DNA from 2 places in the Carnobacterium sp. ISL-102 genome. Region 1 is predicted to be linked to the other one. Evidence: predicted binding sites of a transcription regulator. Region 1 holds the regulator's gene; the other holds the start of a gene.

Region 1 (11,443 bases):
CGATCATGGGTCACGTTGACCATGGTAAAACAACATTATTAGACACCCTTAGAAATACGAAAGTAACTCAAGGCGAAGCCGGCGGAATCACACAACATATTGGTGCTTATCAAGTCAATGTTGATGGAAAAATCATTACTTTCTTGGATACACCAGGTCATGCTGCGTTTACAACAATGCGTGCTCGTGGAGCAGATGTAACGGATATCACAATTATCGTTGTAGCTGCAGATGATGGCGTTATGCCGCAAACAGTTGAAGCTATCAATCATGCTAAAGCCGCAGAAGTTCCAATTATCGTAGCGGTCAACAAAGTTGATAAACCGGATGCAAATCCTGAACGCGTAATGCAAGAATTAACTGAATATGGTTTAGTTCCAGAAAAATGGGGCGGAGACACTATATTCGTTGAAATCTCAGCATTATTAGGTCAAAACTTAGAAGAATTATTAGAAATGATTTTACTTGTTGCTGAAGTTGAAGATTTAAAAGCAGATACTAAACGCTTAGCAATCGGTACAGTTATTGAAGCAAGATTAGATAAATCAAAAGGTCCAATTGCAACCTTGCTTGTTCAAGGGGGAACACTGAATGTAGGAGATCCAATCGTAGTCGGAAATACTTACGGACGTGTTCGTGTAATGGTCAACGAAAAAGGTCGTCGCGTAAAACATGCTGGACCTTCTGCTCCAGTTGAAATCACAGGATTGAATACTGCTCCTCAAGCAGGAGATCAGTTTGTTGTCTTTGAAGATGAAAAAACTGCTCGTGCAGCAGGAGAAACACGTGAGAAGAAAGCAATGGCTGAGCAACGTTCAGTAACGAATCGTGTAACGATCGACAATTTATTCTCTAGCTTGCAAGAAGGAGAACTAAAAGAAGTCAATGTTATCATAAAAGCAGATGTACAAGGTTCTGCAGAAGCATTAGCTTCAAGTTTACAAAAAATTGATGTAGAAGGTGTACGTGTGAAAATGATTCACACTGCAGTTGGAGCAATTAATGAAAGTGATGTTACTTTAGCAGCAGCAAGTAATGCGATCATTATTGGTTTTAACGTTCGTCCAACTCCACAAGCTAGAGTTCAAGCTGATCAAGAACAAGTTGATATTCGTTTGCACCGTATCATATACAATGCAATTGATGAAATTGAAACAGCTATGAAAGGTCTATTAGACCCTGAATACGAAGAAAAAATAACCGGACAAGTTGTTGTTCGTGAAACATTTACAGTATCTAAAGTAGGTACGATTGCTGGTGGATTCGTTACAGATGGTACTATCAAGCGTAGCAGTAGTATCCGATTAATTCGCGACAATATCGTAATCTTTGAAGGCGAATTGGCAAGTTTGAAACGCTTTAAAGATGACGCTAAAGAAGTAAAAAAAGGTTTTGAATGTGGCTTTATGATTAAAGATTATAACGAAGTTAAAGTGGATGACATTATTGAAGCTTATGAAATGGTTGAAATTAAACGTAAGTAATACGTAAGAAAGAAGGGTTAAATATGGCAAATCATAGAATTGGCCGTGTTTCACAAGAAATTCAAAAAGAAGTAAATGATATCTTGCAGAAACGCGTGAAAGATCCCCGAGTTGCCAATGTAAATATAACCGATGTACGTGTAACCGGTGATCTTCAACAAGCAACTATTTTCTATAGTATTTTATCTGACAAAGCTAGTGATCGTGAAAGAACACAATTAGGCTTAGATAAGGCTTCTGGATTAGTTAGAAGCGAATTAGGCAAGCGTTTGACACTCTACAAAACACCAGAAATAAGTTTTGAGCGAGATGCATCTGTTGAATATGGAAGTCATATCGATGAATTATTGCGTAATTTAAATAAAGACTAATAAAAAATCTCATTTTAAACCTCCAAAGGGCAACCCTTTGGAGGTTTTTTTAATTGAAAAATCAAAATATAACAGGGAGAAAAGTCTTTTAAAAATCAAATAGTTATCCGAGGTGGTATAATAAAAGTGAAAGGAGAGCTGAGAACCTAGAGGGAAAAATGCATTGAAAAAACTTACTTAAAAAAAATAAAGGGGTGAGTAACATGCGTTTAAAAATTGGATTGGCTAGTCTTCTACTGACACTATTGCTTTTATTCAGTTTAACTTTCGCTTTACCGGTCACTGCTTCCAGCTCTCAATATATAACTAAAGGGAATACAACATCTAAAATGGTCGCTTTTACGTTTGATGATGGTTCAGATGGCAAAAATACTACTAAAATTTTACAGGTTTTAAACGCAAATAAAATCAAAGCTACTTTTTTCGTTACTGGTAAAGCAGCAGAAAATCATCCGCAATTGATCAAAAATATTGCTGACCAAGGGCATCAATTTGGCAATCACTCATACTCTCATCCTGATTTTACTAAAATAAGTGCAGCTCAGATCAAAACAGAATTAGATAAAGGGGAAGCTGTTATTAAAAATATTAGTGGAAAGACTACTAAACCCTATTTTCGTGCACCTTTTGGCTCAATGAATGCAGCTTCATTGTTAGCGGTTGGTAATTTGGGCTATACAAAAACGATTGGCTGGACGATTGATACAGTCGATTGGAAAGGGGTCTCTTCTAGTGAAATCACGAATAAAGTTGTAAATAATGCAACTCCAGGAATGATTGTTTTGATGCATACAGGAGAAGGTGCTACAGGTACTCCAGGAGCACTCCAAAATATGATCAACCAATTGAAGGCTAAAGGATACACCTTTGTTACGATCAGCCAAATGCTGTCTACTAGCACGCAAACAGCTACTAGTGGCCAACACATTGTCAAATCAGGTGAGACTTTAACTAAGATCGCCAGTCTTTATGGAGTGACTGTTCAACAATTGGCAACAGCTAATAAATTAACCAATGTAAACGTGATTCGTGTCGGCCAAATTCTTATCATTCCGACTACTAACTATACCGTTAAAGCAGGTGATACCTTAACTAAAATTGCTAATGCATATAATGTAACCGTACAACAGTTAGTGGCTGCCAATAATTTGACCAACCCTAATATACTGAAAATTGGCCAAACGATAAAAATTCCTGCTAAAACTGGTACGATTGTTCCACAACCGGTACCAACGACAATCAATTACACCGTTAAGGCTGGAGATACTCTTTACAGCATTGCTAAAAGATATGGCGTGACTGTTCAATCGATCGTCACAGCAAACAAATTAGCCAGTGCGAATGTTATAAGAGTCGGTCAAGTTCTGAAAATTCCTGTTAGTACCGGTACGATTGTTCCGAAACCGGTACCAACGATAATCAATTATACCGTTAAGGCTGGAGATACTCTTTACAGCATTGCTAAAAGATACGGCGTGACTGTTCAATCGATCGTCACTATAAATAAATTGGCTAGTGCGAATGTAATAAAGATTGGTCAAGTCTTAAAAATACCCACAGTCTAATACTGCTAGGCAATAGAATATGCTAAGGCCAAAGTGTACAACTGATTTTTGCTTGTATGCTTTGGCTTTGATTTGAATTTCTTTACTCTTTGCTTTTTTTCTTTACACTAAGTGTGTAAAGGAGGTTTTTAAATGTCGGATTTTTTGATAAACATACAAACAGAAATGGGAACGCCAAATCTTTTATTTGATAGTTGGACGCCTGTCATTAGAATCTTTTTTTCAACCATTATAACCTTTATATTGTTACTGGCCAGCTTAAGAATTTTTGGAAATAGAAGTGTTTCAAATATGAGTATACAGGATGTTATCACTTCATTTACTATAGGGTCAACAGTATCATCTACTATGATCTTAAAAGATGTTACTATAATAAATGGGTTTTTAGCAATCACATTACTTTTGTCCTTGCAATTCCTTGTTTCAAAAATCATCAGCAAATGGTCCTACTTTTCAAAATTTATTAATCCAGCTCCAAAAGTTTTATTTTTAAAGGGTGCTTTCTTAGAAAATACAATGAAAAAAAGTCGCGTAACTAAAGAAGATATTTATTCTGCTATTCGAATCCAAGCTAGATGTTCTTCAGATAAGGTTTTTGCAGTTGTGTTAGAATCTAATGGAAATCTTTCAGTCGTTACTGATGTAAGTACAGACTATGAGGAAGAAATCAGGAAATATCTAGACTAAAGAGACTGGGACATAGTTCTTGGTCTCTGATTTTGTATTCTTGACCTTTTCTACATATCCAATCCTTGTAAAGAAGCTTTCGTTTAAGTTTATTGATTCAACAGATGACAAATAAAAATCTTTTTGACTAATAAAGTAGAATTAATGTTTAAACGAGCATTGAAACAAATTTCCATTTAATTAATAAACTGATATTATTGATTAAACGAGTATAAAACAAGTTTCCATTTGACTAATCATACAGACTTATCCATTAAACAAGTATAAAATGATGTTTTATTTAGTAAAGGTTGATTTCAATTCTCTCACTAAAACAGATAATTGAACTAATATACGGTTAATAAATGGATGACGTCATTTTGGTAATTATGGTATACTTGAAGAGTTGAAAAAGGAAAGTTGGGATCAAGCAATGGAAGGTATTCTCCCTTTATGGAAAGAACGCGGCATGACTAGTCATGATTGTGTATTTAAACTTAGAAAAATTTTAAAAACAAAAAAAATTGGACATACAGGTACGTTGGATCCAGATGTCGACGGTGTATTGCCTATATGTGTTGGAAAAGCTACAAAAGTTGTCGAGTACATGATGGAAACAGGTAAAGGTTACATAGGCGAAATTACACTTGGCTATTCGACAACAACAGAAGACCGAAGCGGTGAAATTGTTGAGCAAGTCGAAGTAGAAGAAGTACCGACGCTTGAAGCGATTGATGCTGCCATGAAAAACATGGAAGGAAAAATCACTCAAATACCGCCAATGTATTCAGCAGTAAAAGTGAATGGGAAAAAATTATATGAGTATGCTAGAGCTGGTGAAACCGTTGAACGACCAGAAAGAGTTGCGGAGATAAAACAATTCAAACGGACTTCAGATGTGGTCGTAGATAAAGAAAGAGGGACGGTCTCTTGGAAGTTTGAGGTGGCGTGTGGAAAAGGGACTTACGTTCGTACGTTGGCTGTAGACTTAGGTAGACAACTTGGATACCCAGCGCACATGTCTGATTTAACGCGTGTGCTTAGTGGTACGTTTAAAGCTAGTGATTGTTTAACGTTAGCCCAAGTTGCTGAAAAAATGGAACAAGAAGAAATTGACGAAGTTTTATTTCCTCTAGAATTTGGTCTAAAAGACTTAGCTTCATTCGATATTGATGAAACCTTATGGGATAAAGTGAAAAATGGAGCTGTGTTGCCAATCGATACTATTCCAGCTGATTTGTCGATGCCAGTTGTTTTCATTTATTTGCAAAAAGCGGTTAGTATTTATGCTGTCCATCCACAAAAAAAAGATTATTTGAAACCAATCAAAGTATTAAGGAATAATTTGTAGAGGAGTTTTTACACTGTGGAAATCATTAAACTGCATCATCCGTATCTAGCAGATGAAATCCCTGAAGACAAAGTAGTGTTAGCTTTAGGTTTTTTTGATGGCGTACATAGAGGCCATCAAGAAGTGATTTTTAGGGCAAAAAGTCTTGCTGATAAAAACAATTTAAAATTAGCAGTCATGACATTCAATCAACATCCCTCAATTGTTTTTAAAAAATTAAATTCGGATCAGCATAAATATCTTTCAACTGTATCTCGCAAAGAGGAATTGATGGAGAAAATTGGTGTCGATTATCTTTATGAAGTCGACTTTACATCTGCGTTTGCTAGTTTAGCACCACAAGATTTTGTGGATCAATACATTGTTGGATTACATGCACAAACAGTCGTAGCAGGTTTTGACTATTCATTTGGTAAAAAGGAAGTTGCTTCAATGGTACATTTGCCAAAGTACGCTAATAATCGTTTTGAGATAGTTGTAGTGGAAAAACAAACATTAAGAGAAGAAAAAATTAGTTCTACACGGATTCGTTCAGCTTTAGAAGTTGGAGATATGCCTGTTGCTAATAATCTCTTAGGTTATATCTACGCTACTCCTGGAAGAGTCATACATGGAGACGCCAGGGGAAGGCTGTTAGGATTCCCAACAGCGAACATCGAAGTTGAGAATCTTGTTAAGCTGCCTCGTAAGGGTGTATATGTTGTTGAAATAGTAGTGGGTGGAAGAACGTATAAAGGAATGGCTTCAATTGGACACAATGTAACGTTTGAACCAAATCGTCCATTAACGGTCGAAGTTTACATTCTTGATTTTAGTGCTGACATCTATGGTGAAGAAGTAAAGGTATTATGGCATGATTATTTACGAGATGAAAAAAAGTTTGATTCGATTGACGCTTTAATTGCGCAACTTAAACAAGACGAATTGGATACGGCACAATTTTTTGAACAGACTAATAAATCAAACCAGAATAAGTAATGGACCTTATCCGAAAGTAATTGAACAGAGTAAACAAGAGACAATTGTTTCTTGTTTTTTTTTGCATAAAATGATAAAACAATAAGGGCTCTTGCTAAAAGCGTTCTTCTGATTTATACAACATTTATGAATAAAGTGGCTTAATATACAATAAAATTTCAAAAAAAAGCTATAAAATACATAATAAAGCATAAAAAAACAATATAAGCTTGTTTTAATCTTTTTGCCATGTTAGGATACGTTCATGCAATAAAATTAATTGGATGAGGTGTTTTTATGAATAAAGGAAAAGTTGTTTTAGCTTACTCAGGAGGATTGGATACTTCGGTATCCATTAAATGGTTAATAGATGAAGGGTATGAGGTCATCGCTTGTTGTTTGGATGTAGGAGAAGGAAAAAACCTGGATTTTATTAAAGAAAAGGCGATACAAATTGGTGCTTCTGCTTCATATACGATTGACGCTAAAGTAGAATTTGCTAATGACTTTGCATTGATCGCGTTACAAGCGCACACATATTATGAAGGTAAGTATCCGCTAATATCAGCGTTATCTCGTCCTTTAATTGCTAAAAAATTGGTTGAAGTAGCTATAAAAGAAAAAGCGGTAGCAGTAGCACATGGTTGTACCGGAAAAGGAAATGATCAAGTTCGTTTTGAAGTTGCCATTCATTCTTTAGCTCCAGATTTAAAAGTAATCGCACCGGTTCGTGATTGGACATGGTCAAGGGAAGAAGAGATCAACTATGCTATTGAACACTCTATTCCGGTTCCAATTGATTTAGACAATCCTTTCTCTATTGATCAAAATCTTTGGGGAAGAAGCAATGAATGTGGCGTCTTAGAAAATCCTTGGATCGCACCACCAGAAGTAGCCTATGAGTTAACAGCGAGTTTAGAAAATACTCCTGATAGCCCAGAAATGATTGAAATTGAATTCTTAGCGGGAGTTCCAGTAGCTCTTGATGGTTCAAAATACGAGTTGTCTGATTTGATCCAACAGTTGAACAGCATTGCTGGAAAACATGGGATTGGACGGATCGATCATATTGAAAATAGATTGATCGGTATCAAATCTCGTGAAATCTATGAAGCTCCTGGGGCAGTAACACTTATGACCGCTCATAAAGAATTGGAAGATCTTACATTTGTTAAAGATACTGCACACTTTAAACCAATAATTGAACAGAAAATAACAGAAATGATCTATAACGGATTATGGTACAATCCATTAACCGAAAGCTTGATTGCTTTTTTGAAATCAACTCAAAAGTATGTAAATGGAACGGTAAGAGTGAAATTATTTAAAGGCCATGCAATCGTGGAAGGCAGAAAGTCTCCAAATTCACTTTATGATGAAGATTTAGCAACTTATACTTCTGCAGATACATTTAATCAAGAAGCCTCTGTTGGATTTATTAAGTTATGGGGTCTGCCTACAAAAGTTCATGCAGAAGTTAATAAACCAAAAGTTACTATCAAGAATAAGTAATCTTAAATAAGGATAGGATGACAACATGAAAAAATTATGGGGCGGTCGTTTTGAAGGAGAAAGTCAAAAATGGATCGATGAATTTGGTGCTTCGATTGAAGTAGACCAAGTTTTAGCGGAAGAAGATATTATAGGAAGTTTGGCACATGTTAAAATGTTAGCTAAGACGTCCATTATTCTTCAAGAAGAAGCAGATGAGATCATTAGAGGATTAGAAATTCTTTTAGTAAAAGTCCAAAAGAAAGAGTTGGTATTCTCTATTGCGAATGAAGACATTCATTTAAATATCGAAACGCTTCTTCATAAAGAGATTGGACTGGTCGCAGGGAAACTACACACTGCAAGAAGTCGAAATGATCAAGTAGCCACCGATATGCATCTTTATTTAAAACGTCAAGTCGGTGAAATTTCTGAATCACTTATGGATCTAGAAAAAGTTATTCTGCTAAAAGCGGAAAAACATGTTGAAACCATTATTCCTGGATATACGCATTTACAACATGCGCAGCCTATCTCTTTTGCTCACCATTTGCTAGCGTATTACAACATGTTTAAACGTGATTTAGAAAGATACCAAGATAGTTTGAAACGCATCGATTGTTCCCCTTTAGGAGCAGCAGCTTTGGCAGGAACGACATTTCCAATCGATCGTTTGGATACCGCAGAACAATTAGGCTTTAGTTCCGTTTATTCAAATAGTATGGATGCCGTTAGTGACCGTGATTTCATCTTAGAATTTTTGTCGAATAGCAGCATACTGATGATGCATCTTTCACGTTTTTGCGAAGAAATAATTCTTTGGACAAGTCATGAGTATCAGTTTGTTAGTTTAACGGACGCCTTTTCAACAGGTAGTTCAATCATGCCGCAAAAGAAAAATCCAGATATGGCAGAATTGATTCGTGGGAAAACAGGCAGAGTGTACGGCAATTTATTTTCACTGTTGACGGTAATGAAAAGTTTGCCTTTAGCTTATAATAAGGATCTGCAAGAAGATAAAGAAGGTATGTTCGACACAGTAAAAACCGTCAAAGATTGTTTGAACGTATTTGCTGGTATGTTGGATGATATGATCGTGCACGAAGAAAAAATGAGTGAAGCAACAACTAAAGATTTTTCCAATGCGACAGAGTTAGCTGATTATCTTGCCTCTAAAGGTACTCCGTTTAGAGAAGCACATGAAATAGTTGGAAAACTTGTTTTAAAGTGCTTGAAAAACGGCAATTATTTACAAGATATTTCATTAGCAGATTTTCAAGCAGCAGCTCCTATTATTCAAGAAGATGTGTATTCTTTGTTAGAATCTCGTGTGGCTGTTGAACGCAGAAATTCTTTAGGCGGTACTGGTTTTGTCCAAATAAGAACTGAACTAGAAAAAGCAAAAAAAGAATGCCAGTTAAATTAGGTTTGGTTAACAAATGGTGTTGATATGAACAACAAAGCTACGAATATTAAAAAATTCAGACCTAAAATCAATGAGAAGAAAAAGTATTAAAAATGAATTATTTCATTTTTAATACTTTTTTTCTAGGCTGAAAATGGATAAATCAAGCGGGAAATCAATGTTTTTAATAAACGTCAAAATTAGTCAAAAAATAAGCAAAAATTATTGACAGGAACAATTATATTTGGTAAATTAATAAATGTATTAGCACTCAATAGTTTCAAGTGCTAAAAAAGAGGTGATGCAACATGTTAACTGAAAGACAGATTTTAATCTTAAAATCTATCATTCGCTTATACACTTCACACGAGACACCCATAGGATCTAAAACCTTGATGAATGAAGCTGAGATCAATTTTAGTTCAGCGACTATTCGTAATGAAATGGGACGTCTTGAAGAATTAGGCTTCATTGAAAAAACACATTCCTCATCAGGTCGTGTTCCGTCATTAAAAGGCTATCGTTTTTATGTGGACTATCTGGTACATCCAGTGAAAATTCAGAAAAAAGATCTTGCAGTCATAAAGAATGCTTTAGGAAATCAATTTAGACAGTTGGATGAAATTGTTTTCCAATCTGCTGAATTGCTTTCTCAATTGACCAGTTATACGGCAATAACATTAGGTCCTGAAATCAAAGAGAGTATTTTAACCGGTTTTCGTTTAGTACCATTGAATGATTATCAAGTCATGGCTATTCTGGTTACAGATAAAGGCCATGTAGAAAACCAAGTTGTTACTATCCCGAGATCGATGGACGTTAATGAGCTGGAAAAAATTGTTCGTATTTTTAATGAACAATTAGTTGGTCTTACGTTAATGGAAGTATTTAAAAGACTCAAGACTGAAATTCCTTTATTGCTAAATAAGTACGTCAAGACAAATGAAGGAATTTTAGATATCTTTGAAAATGTCTTTTTGAAGGCTGGACAAGATAGGATGCACGTAGGTGGAAGAATGAATATATTAGATTTTTCGAATGAATTAAATGTCGAAAAATTTAAGTCTATTTATTCGTTAATGGATGGTACTCATGACTTATCTTCTCTAGTGATCCCAAGTACTACTGGAATCACCGTGAAAATTGGTACGGAGTTAAACAATGAGCTTTTCAATGAGTTCAGTTTAATTACGGCAAGCTATGACATTGAAGGATACAGTTCAGGTGTTATTGCATTGTTAGGTCCAACGAATATGCCGTATTCTAAAATGATTGGCTTGGTGGATGTATTTCGAAATGAGCTTTCAAAAAAAATAATCGACTACTACCATTCTGTAGAAGATTAAGCAAAAGGAGCTGTTGATGTGTCTAGAAATAAAGACAAGAAGCAAGAACAAGAAGTAGTAGAAGAAACAACAACAGAATCAGTAGAAGAAACGGTAATCAAACCAGAAGAAACAACTGAGTCTGTAGAAGTTGATGAACTTGCTGAAGCAAAAGCTGCTTTAGAAGAAATGGAAAATAAATATTTGCGTGTCCAAGCTGAAATGGCAAATATCCAAAAACGCAATGCAAAAGAACGTGAAGATGCTGCTAAATTCCGTGCTCAATCTTTAGCACTCGAATTGCTTCCAGTCGGTGATAACTTAGAACGAGCTCTAGCTATTGAAGTAACAGATGAGCAAGGCAAAAGTTTGAAAAAAGGAATCGAGATGGTGAAGGAAACGTTCGCTGCAGCATTAAAAAACGAAGGAATCGAAGTTATCGATCCTTTAAATGAACCATTTGATCCAAACTTCCATCAGGCTGTTCAAACGGTTCCTGTTGAAGAAGGTCAAAAAAGTGAAATAGTTGTACAAGTTTTACAAAAAGGGTATGATTTAAAAGGACGAGTCTTACGTCCAGCAATGGTCATCGTTGCTCAATAAAGCTTAAATAAATAAATAATAAAAAAATAATAAATAAATGAGGGATTTTATAATGGGAAAAATGATAGGTATTGACTTAGGAACAACAAATTCAGCAGTTGCAGTATTAGAAGGCGGAAAAGCAAAAATTATTCCGAATCCAGAAGGTAACCGTACGACTCCATCAGTAGTAGCTTTTAAAAATGGAGAAATGCAAGTTGGAGAAGTTGCAAAACGTCAAGCTGT
Region 2 (11,443 bases), on a different contig from region 1:
TATCTAGCTATTCATTCTAAAGATACTTCTAAAAGTAGCCTCGTCAGCATAAAAATGTAAAACTATACAACAAAAATAGACCCTAAATATTTTATGATTCAAATATTTAGGGTCTATAATTTTTGGTGTCAACAGTTCAGTTTGATCACTCACTTGAAATTTCTGTCGGAATAGGAGTTGCTTGTAGCCATGTAAAGAATCCAATGCGAATTACAAATCCTTAACGCTTTAGCGATTAAGCTTTGTTTGAGGCTTGGAAGCCTGGAAGACTTGCTTTTTAGGCTTCAGGCGTTTCCATGGCTCTCCACAAGCAAATCCGTTATTCCAGAAGAAATTTTCTTTTAAAACACCAACACCATGTATTGAATAATCGATATATAACAAAAAAAGTATCTGTTTATCAGTTTCCTGATAAACAGATACTTTTTCCTATTCTCGGCTGGTTATATCCCAACCTTATCATTTTATTCGTTTTAAGATAATAGGGTTACATCATGCCGCCCATGCCAGGATCCATTCCCATTCCGCCCATTGGAGCGTCAGGTTTTGGTTGGTTTGCAACAACTGCTTCAGTTGTTAACAATAGAGCTGCAACACTTGCTGCATTTTGTAAAGCAGAACGAGTTACTTTAGTTGGGTCAATAATACCAGCATCGATCATATTTACCCACTCATCAGTAGCCGCGTTATACCCTACGCCCAAATCAACGCCTTTTAATTTCTCAACAATTACTGAACCTTCAAGACCAGCATTTGTGACGATTTGACGAACAGGCTCTTCAAGAGCACGTAAAACAATTTTCACACCAGTCGCTTCATCGCCAGTTGCTTCAATTTCTGAAACTTTACGTTGAACATTGATTAAGGCAGTTCCACCACCTGAAACAATTCCTTCTTCAATAGCTGCGCGAGCTGCATTTAGAGCATCTTCAATACGTAATTTAAGTTCTTTCAGTTCTGTTTCAGTAGCAGCTCCAACTTTGATAACAGCTACTCCACCAGAAAGCTTAGCTAAACGTTCTTGTAATTTTTCTTTGTCAAATTCTGAAGTTGTTTCAGCTGCTTGAGCTTTAAGTAAAGCTACACGATGTGAAATGGTTTCAGTTGAGCCGGCACCTTCAACAATCGTAGTAGCATCTTTTGTCACAACTACTTTACTTGCATGTCCTAATTGTTCAATAGTTGTATCTTTTAATTCTAGACCTAGGTCTTCAGTGATAACTGTTCCGCCAGTTACAATAGCAATGTCTTCAAGCATCGCTTTACGACGATCGCCGAAACCTGGAGCTTTAACAGCTACAACATTAAATGTTCCACGCAATTTATTTAAGACTAATGTAGGAAGTGCTTCTCCATCAACATCATCAGCGATAACTAATAATGGACGTCCTTGTTGTAAGATTTGTTCTAATAATGGAAGAATTTCTTGAATATTAGAGATTTTTTTATCAGTGATCAAAATATATGGGTTTTCTAAGTTAGCTTCCATTTTGTCGTTATCTGTTACCATATATTGTGATAGGTAACCACGATCAAATTGCATTCCTTCAACTACGCTTAGTTCTGTTTCGATCCCTTTAGATTCTTCAATCGTAATAACACCGTCTGTTCCAACGCGTTCCATTGCTTCTGCGATCAATTCACCTGTTTCGGTATTTCCTGAAGAAATAGCAGCAATTTGAGCAATCGATTCTTTTGAATCTACTTGTTTAGAAATAGCAAACAATTCTTCTACCGCAACTTTTGTAGCCAATTCGATCCCACGACGAATCCCAACAGGGTTTGCTCCAGCCGTTACGTTTTTTAAGCCTTCACGAACGATTGCTTGAGTCAATACAGTCGCTGTTGTTGTTCCGTCTCCAGCAATATCATTTGTTTTAGAAGCCACTTCTGAAACAAGTTGTGCTCCCATATTTTCAAAATGATCTTCTAATTCAATTTCTTTTGCGATCGTAACGCCATCATTTGTGATCAATGGTGAGCCATAAGATTTTTCTAAAACAACGTTTCTTCCTTTAGGTCCTAATGTTACTTTAACAATATCAGCTAAAATGTCTACGCCACGTAACATTGATGCACGAGCGTCTTCAGAAAATTTAATATCTTTTGCCATTTTTTCCTTCACCTCATTAATTTAGTTTGTTCAAGTTTTTGCTTATTTTATTTAATCTATGACTGCTACGATATCGTGTTCTTTTACCACTAAATATTCTTTCCCGTCATATTTCACTTCTGTTCCAGCATATTTTTCAAATAGCACAGTATCTCCTACTTTTACTGACACTGCTACTGTTGAGCCGTTTTCTAAAATACGACCTTCCCCAACAGCTATGACTGATCCTGTTTGAGGTTTTTCTTGCGCTGAACCCGGTAAAACAATACCGCTGATTGTTTTTTCCTCTTCCTTAGCAACTTCAATAATGACACGATCTCCTAATGGTTTTAACACGTAAATCCCTCCGTCTAAATTATTTCTTCCATTTTAGCACTCAGACAATCCAAGTGCTAAACTACTTCTTTATAATAACAAATATAGAAAAGAATGCAAGAATTTTCATCTCACTTCTAATTCCTTTTTGATCACATCATTTTTATCGAAAAGGATTTTTTGTCTTCTATATGTTGTATTCCTTTTATGGTATACTATAAAGCGAAGTTATTTTCAGTTTAGTTAAATTTGAGTTGGTTCCTATTATTTTATTAGTGAGCTTTCTATCGTGTACTGATAAAATTATTTACTAAACTATGTAAAAATGAGAATCATTTATTTCGAAAAAAGAAGGTTTTGATCACAATGAAAAAAATAGTCAGTCACACATCGATTTCAATGCTATTGTTTTATCTGATAGCACAATTTCTACCAGTGCTCATCATTTCGGCAGCTCCAAAAAATCTTCAAACAGAAGCTTCGATTTATGGAACGATAATCAGTTTTTCTTTAGGAGCAGTTGCTATGCTTTTACTGAATCGGAAATCCAACATAAAAAATTCGTTGACCTCAAGTCCATCCTTACCCTTAAAAAGTGTTTTTTACTGGGGGATCGTTGTTGGGATACCTTTGGTACTTTTAACGCAATATTTTGCAAATATCATTGAGATTTTGGTATTGGGACTTCCAATCGATTCTACTAATACGCAAAATATTCTTTTGATTGTAGAAAGCTATCCTATCTATATGATCATTGTTTCTATTATGGGACCGATCATGGAAGAATTTGTTTTTAGAAAAGTGATTTTTGGTTTCCTATACGATATTACAGGTGGAATAGGTGCTGCGGTGATCAGTTCGCTTACCTTTGCTTTTATGCACTTTGATGGACATATTTTACTCTATTCTGCTATGTCTTTCGTTTTTTGTTTTCTATATAGTAAGACAAAAAATATTGCTACCCCAATTATTACCCATATTGCTATGAACACACTAGTTATGTTAGTGACCTTCTTTTGATGGATCACTAAATATTAGAAAGGAATTTTTAATTGATAAAAAATCGTAATTTTATAACACAAATCATCATTACCTACTTGATGTCGGGAGTTTTCATCTGGTTTGCTATTGATTCTGTAGGTAACTCTGGTTGGACATTTTTCTCTGTACTTTATGTCCTATTTTCTACAAGTTACTTTATTAGGGCTTCAAAAATACTTGAAGTTTACTATAAACTAAAAAAAGGAAACAAACCTTAAAAAGTTTGTTTCCTTTTTCATTCAACTATTCTTTTGTTGACTCGTAATGATCCAAGAAGTAAATCAACGTTTGAAGTTCATTTGTTAGATCAACATTTTGTACCCTTACAGTATCTGGTACAGAAATTCTAAATGGAGTAAAGTTTAAAATGCCTCTAACATTTGCTTCAACTAATCGGTCAGCTGTTGCTTGCGCTACAGTTGATGGAATAGTAATAATAACAACTTCAATTTGTTGAACTTTTAATTGTTCGATCATATCGTCCATGTGATAAATAGGTACACCACTTAAAATGGTTCCAACGATTTCTTCATTTATATCAAAAGCTGCACTGATACGCATGTTATTGCTTTGATGGAAGTTGTAGTTTAATAAAGCACGACCTAAGTTCCCTACTCCAATAAGAGCAACATTCGTTAACTGGTCTTGTTTAAGTGTTTTACTAAAAAAATTCATCAAATCTTCAACGTCATATCCGTATCCTCTTTTTCCTAAAGCCCCAAAATAAGAGAAATCTCTTCGAATCGTTGCACTATCAACTTTGATAGCTTCACTTAATTCAGTTGAAGAAACACGTACCTTTCCGGAATCGTATAAGAATCGCAAATAGCGATAATAAATAGGCAATCGTCTAGCTGTTGCATTGGGTATTTTCTTTTCTACCATTCTTTTTTTCCTCCATCGGTCACTTGTTTTTTCACAAACAATTCGTTATATTTTTTTCTTCACAATCTTTTTCTAACTGACTTTTTTATTATATCATTTTTTCGGTATAATACTAGCACTTTTTTTTAATTCTATGCATTTCAATATACTTACTAATAGTTATATTGTAAAAATTCACAAGAACCTTTGTGAATCAGCTTCTTAATAGTTAGCTTTTAATGGATTGTAATTTCCCTCGACCTAAATCTATGCTAAACTAATACTGAGAATGATGAAATGAGGACCAAGACTATGATTCTATTACAAGCACAACATGTTGCCCGCCATTTTGGAGCAGATGTGTTGTTCGAAAATATATATTTAGAAATCCAAGAAAGCTCTCGTATCGCTTTAGTTGGACGAAACGGCACAGGTAAATCAACTCTTTTAAAAATGATTGCGGATATAGAACAACCTGACGCAGGAAAAATCGTTAAAGGAAAACAAGTTAGTATTGGCTATTTAGCTCAAAATACTGGTTTGACTTCTGAAAGAACCATTTGGGATGAAATGTTAACCGTTTTTGAATCGGTCATTCAACTTGAAAGAGACTTGCATACTATTGAAAAACAGCTTGGAGACCCTGAGCTGCTTTCTAATGAAGAGTTATACCATGCAGCCTTAAACCGCTATGACCATATCCAAAATCGTTTTCGTGAGGAAAACGGCTTTGGGTATCAAGCTGAGATCCGTTCTGTTTTACATGGTTTTCGTTTTTATGAAGCCGATTATACTAAACATATCAGTCAACTTTCTGGTGGTCAAAAAACGCGATTAGCTTTAGCAAAATTACTATTAGAAAAAAAAGACTTATTGATTCTAGATGAGCCTACTAACCATTTGGATATCGAAACATTGAGTTGGCTCGAGATCTATCTACAATCTTATGATGGCGCATTACTGATTGTTTCCCATGACCGTTATTTTCTAGACAAGGTCGTAAATGAAGTTTATGAGATCAGCCGTAAAAAAATCTCCCATTATAAAGGAAACTATTCAAAATATTTGGATTTAAAGGCTGCACAACTGGAACAAGAATGGAAAGAATTCGAAAAGCAACAAGGCGAAATAGCCAAGTTAGAAGATTTCGTCAGCCGTAATTTAGTGCGTGCTTCAACAACTAAACGTGCCCAAAGCAGACGTAAACAATTAGAAAAAATAGACCGTATCGGGAAACCTCAAGGAGACGAAAAATCAGCCCATTTTTCTTTTAAAGCAGAAAAAGAGAGCGGTAATGCTGTTTTGACCTTATCTAACGGTGCAATCGGTTATGACGATACTATTTTATCTAGCCCTGTTAATTTAGATGTTCGAAAATATGACTCTATTGCATTAGTCGGACCAAACGGGATTGGAAAATCTACATTATTGAAGTCACTTATTGGACAACTTCCATTGATCCAAGGTGAGAAGCACATTGGTACAAACGTATTACTGGGTTATTATGATCAAGAACAATCTGATTTAAATTCAACAAAATCAGTTTTAGCAGAACTTTGGGACGATCATTCAACTACTCCTGAAAAAGATATTCGTTCTATTTTAGGCAGTTTCTTATTTTCAGGCGAAGACGTAGAAAAAGCTGTTTCTTCATTGAGTGGTGGAGAAAAAGCGCGCCTAGCTTTAGCTAAACTAGCAATGAATAAGGATAATTTCCTCGTTTTAGATGAGCCTACGAATCATTTGGATATTGATAGTAAAGAAGTTTTAGAAAATGCCTTGATCGATTTTGATGGGACGCTGTTATTTGTTTCTCATGACCGTTACTTCATTAATCGAATCGCGACAACTGTCGTTGAGCTCTCTGAAAATGGCAGTACTCTTTATTTAGGTGATTATGACTATTATCTTGAAAAGAAAGCTGAACAAGAAGAACTTCGTTTATTGGCTGAAGCTGAGACCTCTAAAAAGTCTAAAGTTGAATTGCCTCCAACGATTAAAGCAAATCGAGAAACCAACAAAGCTGAACAAAAAATGCTTCGTCAGTTAACACGTCGTATTGAATCGATCGAATCGGAAATGGAGGTTCTTGAGACTGCCATTACGAACTACGAAACCCAATTAATCGATCCAGAGGTATTTGGAGACCATCTGCGTGTGCAAGAACTGAACGAAGAGATGACGGTTGCTCAAGAAAAATTCGATAATTTAGTGAATGAATGGGAAGAAAAAAGCTTGAAATTAGAAGAATTACAATAATTTAAAAAAGCAAAAAGGAAATTGGATCATTATCCCAATTTCCTTTTTTTTAATGGCTGTATAATTTTTAGTGTTGATAGACTTAATCTAATGGCATTACTTACCCCGAAATTCATGGAGGAATAGGATTGCTTGTAGCCATGTAGAGGATTCAATGAGAATTACACACCGTTGCCGCTTCAGCGATTACGGTGTGTTTGAAGCTTGAGAGCCTGAAGAATTTCTCTTTAGACTTCAGGCGTTCCCATGGCTCTCCACAAGCAAATCCGTCCATTCCAGAAGAATTTTTTTTGAAGCATCCATACCATTTGTTGTAGCACCTTTTTAATTAAATGTTAGACCAGGCTTAGCATTCAATGCATAATCTGTGAATTGATTTTTTTGATATTGGATGGATGCAGCTGCTCCAATCATAGCTGCATTATCCCCGCAAAACGCTAAAGGCGGAATAACTAATTCCACATCTGGCAATTCTTCAGCCATTACTTTCGTTAGAGTATCACGCAAACCTTTATTTGCAGCTACTCCCCCAGCTAAAAGCAACTGCTTCACTTTGAATTCTTTAGCCGCTCTAAGCGTTTTTGAAACTAAAACTTCAATGACACTTGCTTGAAAACTAGTTGCTAAGTTGATGTCATTTAGCGGTTCTCCCTTTTGGTTTGCGTTATGAACCGTATTGATAAAAGAACTTTTTAGTCCGCTAAAACTAAAATCATAATTATCTTCTTTCATCATAGCTCTTGGAAAATGATATGTATCTTCTCCAAGTTGAGCCATCTCATCAATTTTCTTCCCGCCAGGATAAGCTAAACCTAATACTCGTCCGATTTTATCGTAGGCTTCTCCTGCTGCATCATCTCTGGTTTCTCCAATGATCGTGTAATCTCCATCTTCTTTCATATAAACTAATTCAGTGTGTCCTCCACTAACAACAAGTGCTATCAGTGGGAAAACAAGCGGTTTGATCAAACGATTAGCATAAATGTGTCCTGCCATGTGATCAACAGCGATCAATGGCAATTGGTGTGCATAAGCAACAGCTTTAGCTGCATTAACGCCTATTAAGAGAGCTCCCACTAGGCCAGGTCCTTGTGTAACGGCTACTGCTGAAAGTTCTTTATAACTAACGCTCGCTTCAGTCATAGCTTCCTCAATGCATTGGGTGATTTGTTCTACGTGATGGCGACTGGCAATCTCAGGTACTACACCGCCAAAACGCATATGGCTCTTTATTTGTGATGCAACAATATTTGAATGAACGGTCGTCCCATCTTCAACCACGGCAACGCTGGTTTCATCACAACTAGATTCAACAGCTAAAATTAAATTTCTTTTTATAGACATACTTTCACTCTTTCTTTAATAGACTCTTTTTACATACTTAATTGCATGATCAAGGCATTTTCTATTGGATCATGGTAATAATTTTTACGAACAGCAATCGTTTTAAAACCTGCTTTTTCATAAACGGTAACTGCAGCCTTATTCTGCTCTCGCACTTCTAAAAAAATCATTTTAACTTCTTTGTCTTTTAAAAACGCTATAAATGACTGTAAAAACAATTGACCGATCCCTTGGTTATTAAATGCCTTCAGAATGCCAAATGTTGTTATTTCTACTTCATCAAAAAGCTGTGTATATCCTATAAAACCAACTTTTTTTCCTTGTTGTAGAACGATCCCGTATTCACTGTAGGTTTCTGTTAATTCACTCTTATACGTTTCAACAGGCCAAGGACTTCCGTTTGGATAACTATTCTCAGCTAATTGAAACAATTCATGTTCGGTTAATCGTGTACTTTGATTGAACAAAAAAACAGCTTTTTCATTTTTATACTGCTCGTTCATTAGTTGATCTGTCATAAAATTTTACTCATTTCCAGTGCATCTTCTAAATCACCAGTATAGTAGTCTTTTTTTATCTTTTCTTTTTGAAACCCTAACCTGTCATAGAGGCGTTGGGCCTTCTCATTTGAGATACGAACCTCTAAATTAATTTTTTGCATGCCTTCATGTTGAGAAATTTTTTGCAATTCTGTGATCAAGAAAGTAGCGACACCTCGCTCTTGGCAGCTCGGAATGACAGCTACATTTGTGATATGTGCTTCTTCTTCGACTAACCAGGCACCAATAAACCCGATAGCCTTATCAGACTCTCGAACGATCAAATAAATAGCTCGGGTGTTGTTTTTTATTTCATCTTCTAATGCTTTTTTATTCCAAGGCGTTTTACCATTATAGCAAAGTGATTCGATCTTTAGAATATCTGCAATATCGGATACTGTGCCGATCGATGCCTTCAAAAAAGAACCATCACTTAATTGAATAGTTTCTCTTTCTAATCTTGATCGTTCAGCTAAATTTTTGCTAAACTCAGGTTGACTAAGTAAATCAATTTCTTCATTTCTAAACCACTGCTTAAATTTTTTCAACATAAGCTTCCTCCAGTTGATCTGGGTGTTCTTTACGCCAATTTTCCTCCGCTTCTGCTAATTTCAAATAATCAGGAGTAAACGTGTGAGCATCGACAGGCTCTTCCTTTAGGCCTAACAAACCTAATACACTAGCTTTTGGAAGGTGATCCTTTAATGGAGCTTCATACACCCGGTTCATTAGATAACGTTCAAATGTATCTTTATATAAGAAACGATCTTCTCCAATCAATTCGAATGTTCCTTCTTTATTGCTTAAATATTCAGCCCATTGTTCTGCAGAAATATGTTTGTCTGCTTCTATTTGAATCAATTCTCCATTTTGCCATTGATACAAACCAGTATAAATATTTTTACGGCGGGCATCAAATAAAGGCACCAAATAATGTGGTAAAGCTTCGCAATTCCCAGCTAACATTTTCAAACTAGAGATTCCTACTAGTTCGATCCCAAGCGTCCAAGCTAACGTTTTGGCGATCGTTACTCCAATTCGTAACCCTGTATATGATCCAGGTCCTTTAGCTACTACTATCCGATCTAGCTCACTGGGTTGCCATTGAACATCTTTCATTAATTCGTCAATCGCAGGCATTAAGCGTTCGCTGTGATTGCGTTTGATATTTGTTGTGATTTCCCCTATAACTTTTTCTTGATCTAATACTGCAATACTCATTGCTTGATTAGATGTATCTATTGCCAATACCTTCATGAAACGGCTCCTTTTTTATACGACTAGTCCATTATAATAATTTTATTTTAGCACATATTTCGTAAAAACTTAAATCTCTAATTTTTGGCTAGTATTTTGAAAGCGTATTAGTTGATTTTCCGTTTTCAAAAAGTTATGCTTCACTTGTAATATAATTTCTATTTAATTTCCAAATACTAAATCGTTCTGATGAACTATTTAGAAAAACACTATTGCTACCGCAAAAAAATTATTCTTATAGGAGGAATTGAACATGGAAAAAAATGATGGAATAAAAGATAAAGCTAAAGGCATGAAAGATAAGGTCGTTGGTGAAGCTAAAGATTCTTATGGTGACGTTACAAACGATCGCAGCAAACAAGCTGAAGGTAAAGCTCAAAAAGCTAAAGGCGAAGTTGAAAAAAAGGTCGGCGAAGCAAAACACGACTTTAATGACAAGAACGACAAATAATTATTAATTCTGTTTCCCCCAAAGGGTACTGCTAACGTGGTATCCTTTTTTAACTTAGCTACTTTAATTTCATTAAGGAGGTTCTAGCATGGCTAAAATTTTGATTACTGGAGCTGCAGGAAGGATCGGCAGAGTATTAACGACTCATTTAAAAAAAGAACATCAACTAACCTTAGTCGATATTGCTTTTTCTGATTCTGATAAAGAACTTGTAAAAGGTACCGTAACAAAAAAATTGGATTTATCTGTTTTAGAAAATTGGAAAGATCTATTGAATGAGATTGAATACGTCATCCATTTAGCTGGCGATCCTAGTCCCGAAGCAAAATTTTATGACAGTCTTTTAGATTTGAATTATAAAATTCCGCATAACCTTTATCTGGAAGCTTCAAAAAATAATTTCATCAAACGCATTATTTTTGCCAGTTCGATCCACGCTGTCGATGCTTATCCACAAAATGTGCAAGTTGCTACAACTGATCCGGTCCGGCCCGCAGATCTCTACGGTGTATCTAAAGTTTACTTAGAAGGGTTAGCCAGTCATTACGCTTTTACAACTGGATTAGAATCGATTGGTATTCGAATTGGTGCCTTTAGAGATGATGATATTCCTGCAAAAGATGACCCTGGAGCAATGTCAGATTACTTATCGAGCAGAGATATGTGCCATCTCGTTGACTGCTGTTTAAGAGCAACCTTGAAACAACCTTTCTTACTAGTCAATGGTGTTTCAAATAACACTTTCCCGCGTTTAGATATCGATCAAGCTAGAGTAGATATTGGCTATCAACCTAAAGATGACGGCTTTAAAATGTACGGATATTTTAAGCAAGATTAATATCTCTCGGTAAAGGAAAAGTCTTCGTCCTCATTTAAAGAAAACGATTGTTTAACCAATTTAGTCACCTGTCCCTCAAACAAAGTATGATCGCTAAAGCTCTGTCATTCACATTGAACCCTTTTCACGGCTACAAATAACCCCCCTTCCTACAACAACTTACAAGTAAGCGAGTAGACCAATCTATTTTTGGTATAAAAAACAGGTGTAGATGAATTTCTTCATCCACACCTGTTATTATACAATTAGAGAAAAAAGTCATTTTCTTTTTAGTTTTTCGGTTCACTCGAATCACTTTCTCGAATCATTTTCACCTCATAAATGGCCTTTATAATGATGGCTGCCGCTGCTCCTACTAGTGCTCCTATAGGTCCAAAAATCAGCATACATACAGCCGTTGAGATAAATGTATAAAGCGGACT

The links. The regulator HrcA, encoded in region 1, represses chaperone genes, less so after heat shock. The targets are predictions, from matches to a motif close to TTAGCACTCNNNNNNNNNGAGTGCTAA.
Region 2: a site for HrcA is predicted at 2,483-2,509, ahead of groES (co-chaperone GroES). Genes of this name have one in related genera too.

What each region holds. Positions count from the first base shown of each region.
Region 1 covers NZ_JAGGRF010000003.1:174,770-186,212, reverse strand. The annotation lists gene infB (translation initiation factor IF-2) at 1-1,484, shown strand, start outside; gene rbfA (30S ribosome-binding factor RbfA) at 1,508-1,855, shown strand; gene J7E16_RS02490 (LysM peptidoglycan-binding domain-containing protein) at 2,059-3,420, shown strand; gene J7E16_RS02485 (DUF421 domain-containing protein) at 3,553-4,107, shown strand; gene truB (tRNA pseudouridine(55) synthase TruB) at 4,520-5,437, shown strand; gene ribF (riboflavin biosynthesis protein RibF) at 5,453-6,415, shown strand; gene J7E16_RS02470 (argininosuccinate synthase) at 6,692-7,906, shown strand; gene argH (argininosuccinate lyase) at 7,932-9,311, shown strand; gene hrcA (heat-inducible transcriptional repressor HrcA) at 9,599-10,636, shown strand; gene grpE (nucleotide exchange factor GrpE) at 10,655-11,218, shown strand; gene dnaK (molecular chaperone DnaK) at 11,271-11,443, shown strand, end outside.
Region 2 covers NZ_JAGGRF010000006.1:25,312-36,754, reverse strand. The annotation lists gene groL (chaperonin GroEL) at 488-2,113, opposite strand; gene groES (co-chaperone GroES) at 2,165-2,449, opposite strand; gene J7E16_RS05525 (CPBP family intramembrane glutamic endopeptidase) at 2,795-3,448, shown strand; gene J7E16_RS05515 (redox-sensing transcriptional repressor Rex) at 3,713-4,354, opposite strand; gene J7E16_RS05510 (ABC-F family ATP-binding cassette domain-containing protein) at 4,646-6,592, shown strand; gene tsaD (tRNA (adenosine(37)-N6)-threonylcarbamoyltransferase complex transferase subunit TsaD) at 6,917-7,936, opposite strand; gene rimI (ribosomal protein S18-alanine N-acetyltransferase) at 7,966-8,454, opposite strand; gene rimI (ribosomal protein S18-alanine N-acetyltransferase) at 8,451-9,026, opposite strand; gene tsaB (tRNA (adenosine(37)-N6)-threonylcarbamoyltransferase complex dimerization subunit type 1 TsaB) at 9,010-9,732, opposite strand; gene J7E16_RS05485 (CsbD family protein) at 9,986-10,183, shown strand; gene J7E16_RS05480 (NAD-dependent epimerase/dehydratase family protein) at 10,272-11,021, shown strand; gene J7E16_RS05475 (AI-2E family transporter) at 11,291-11,443, opposite strand, start outside.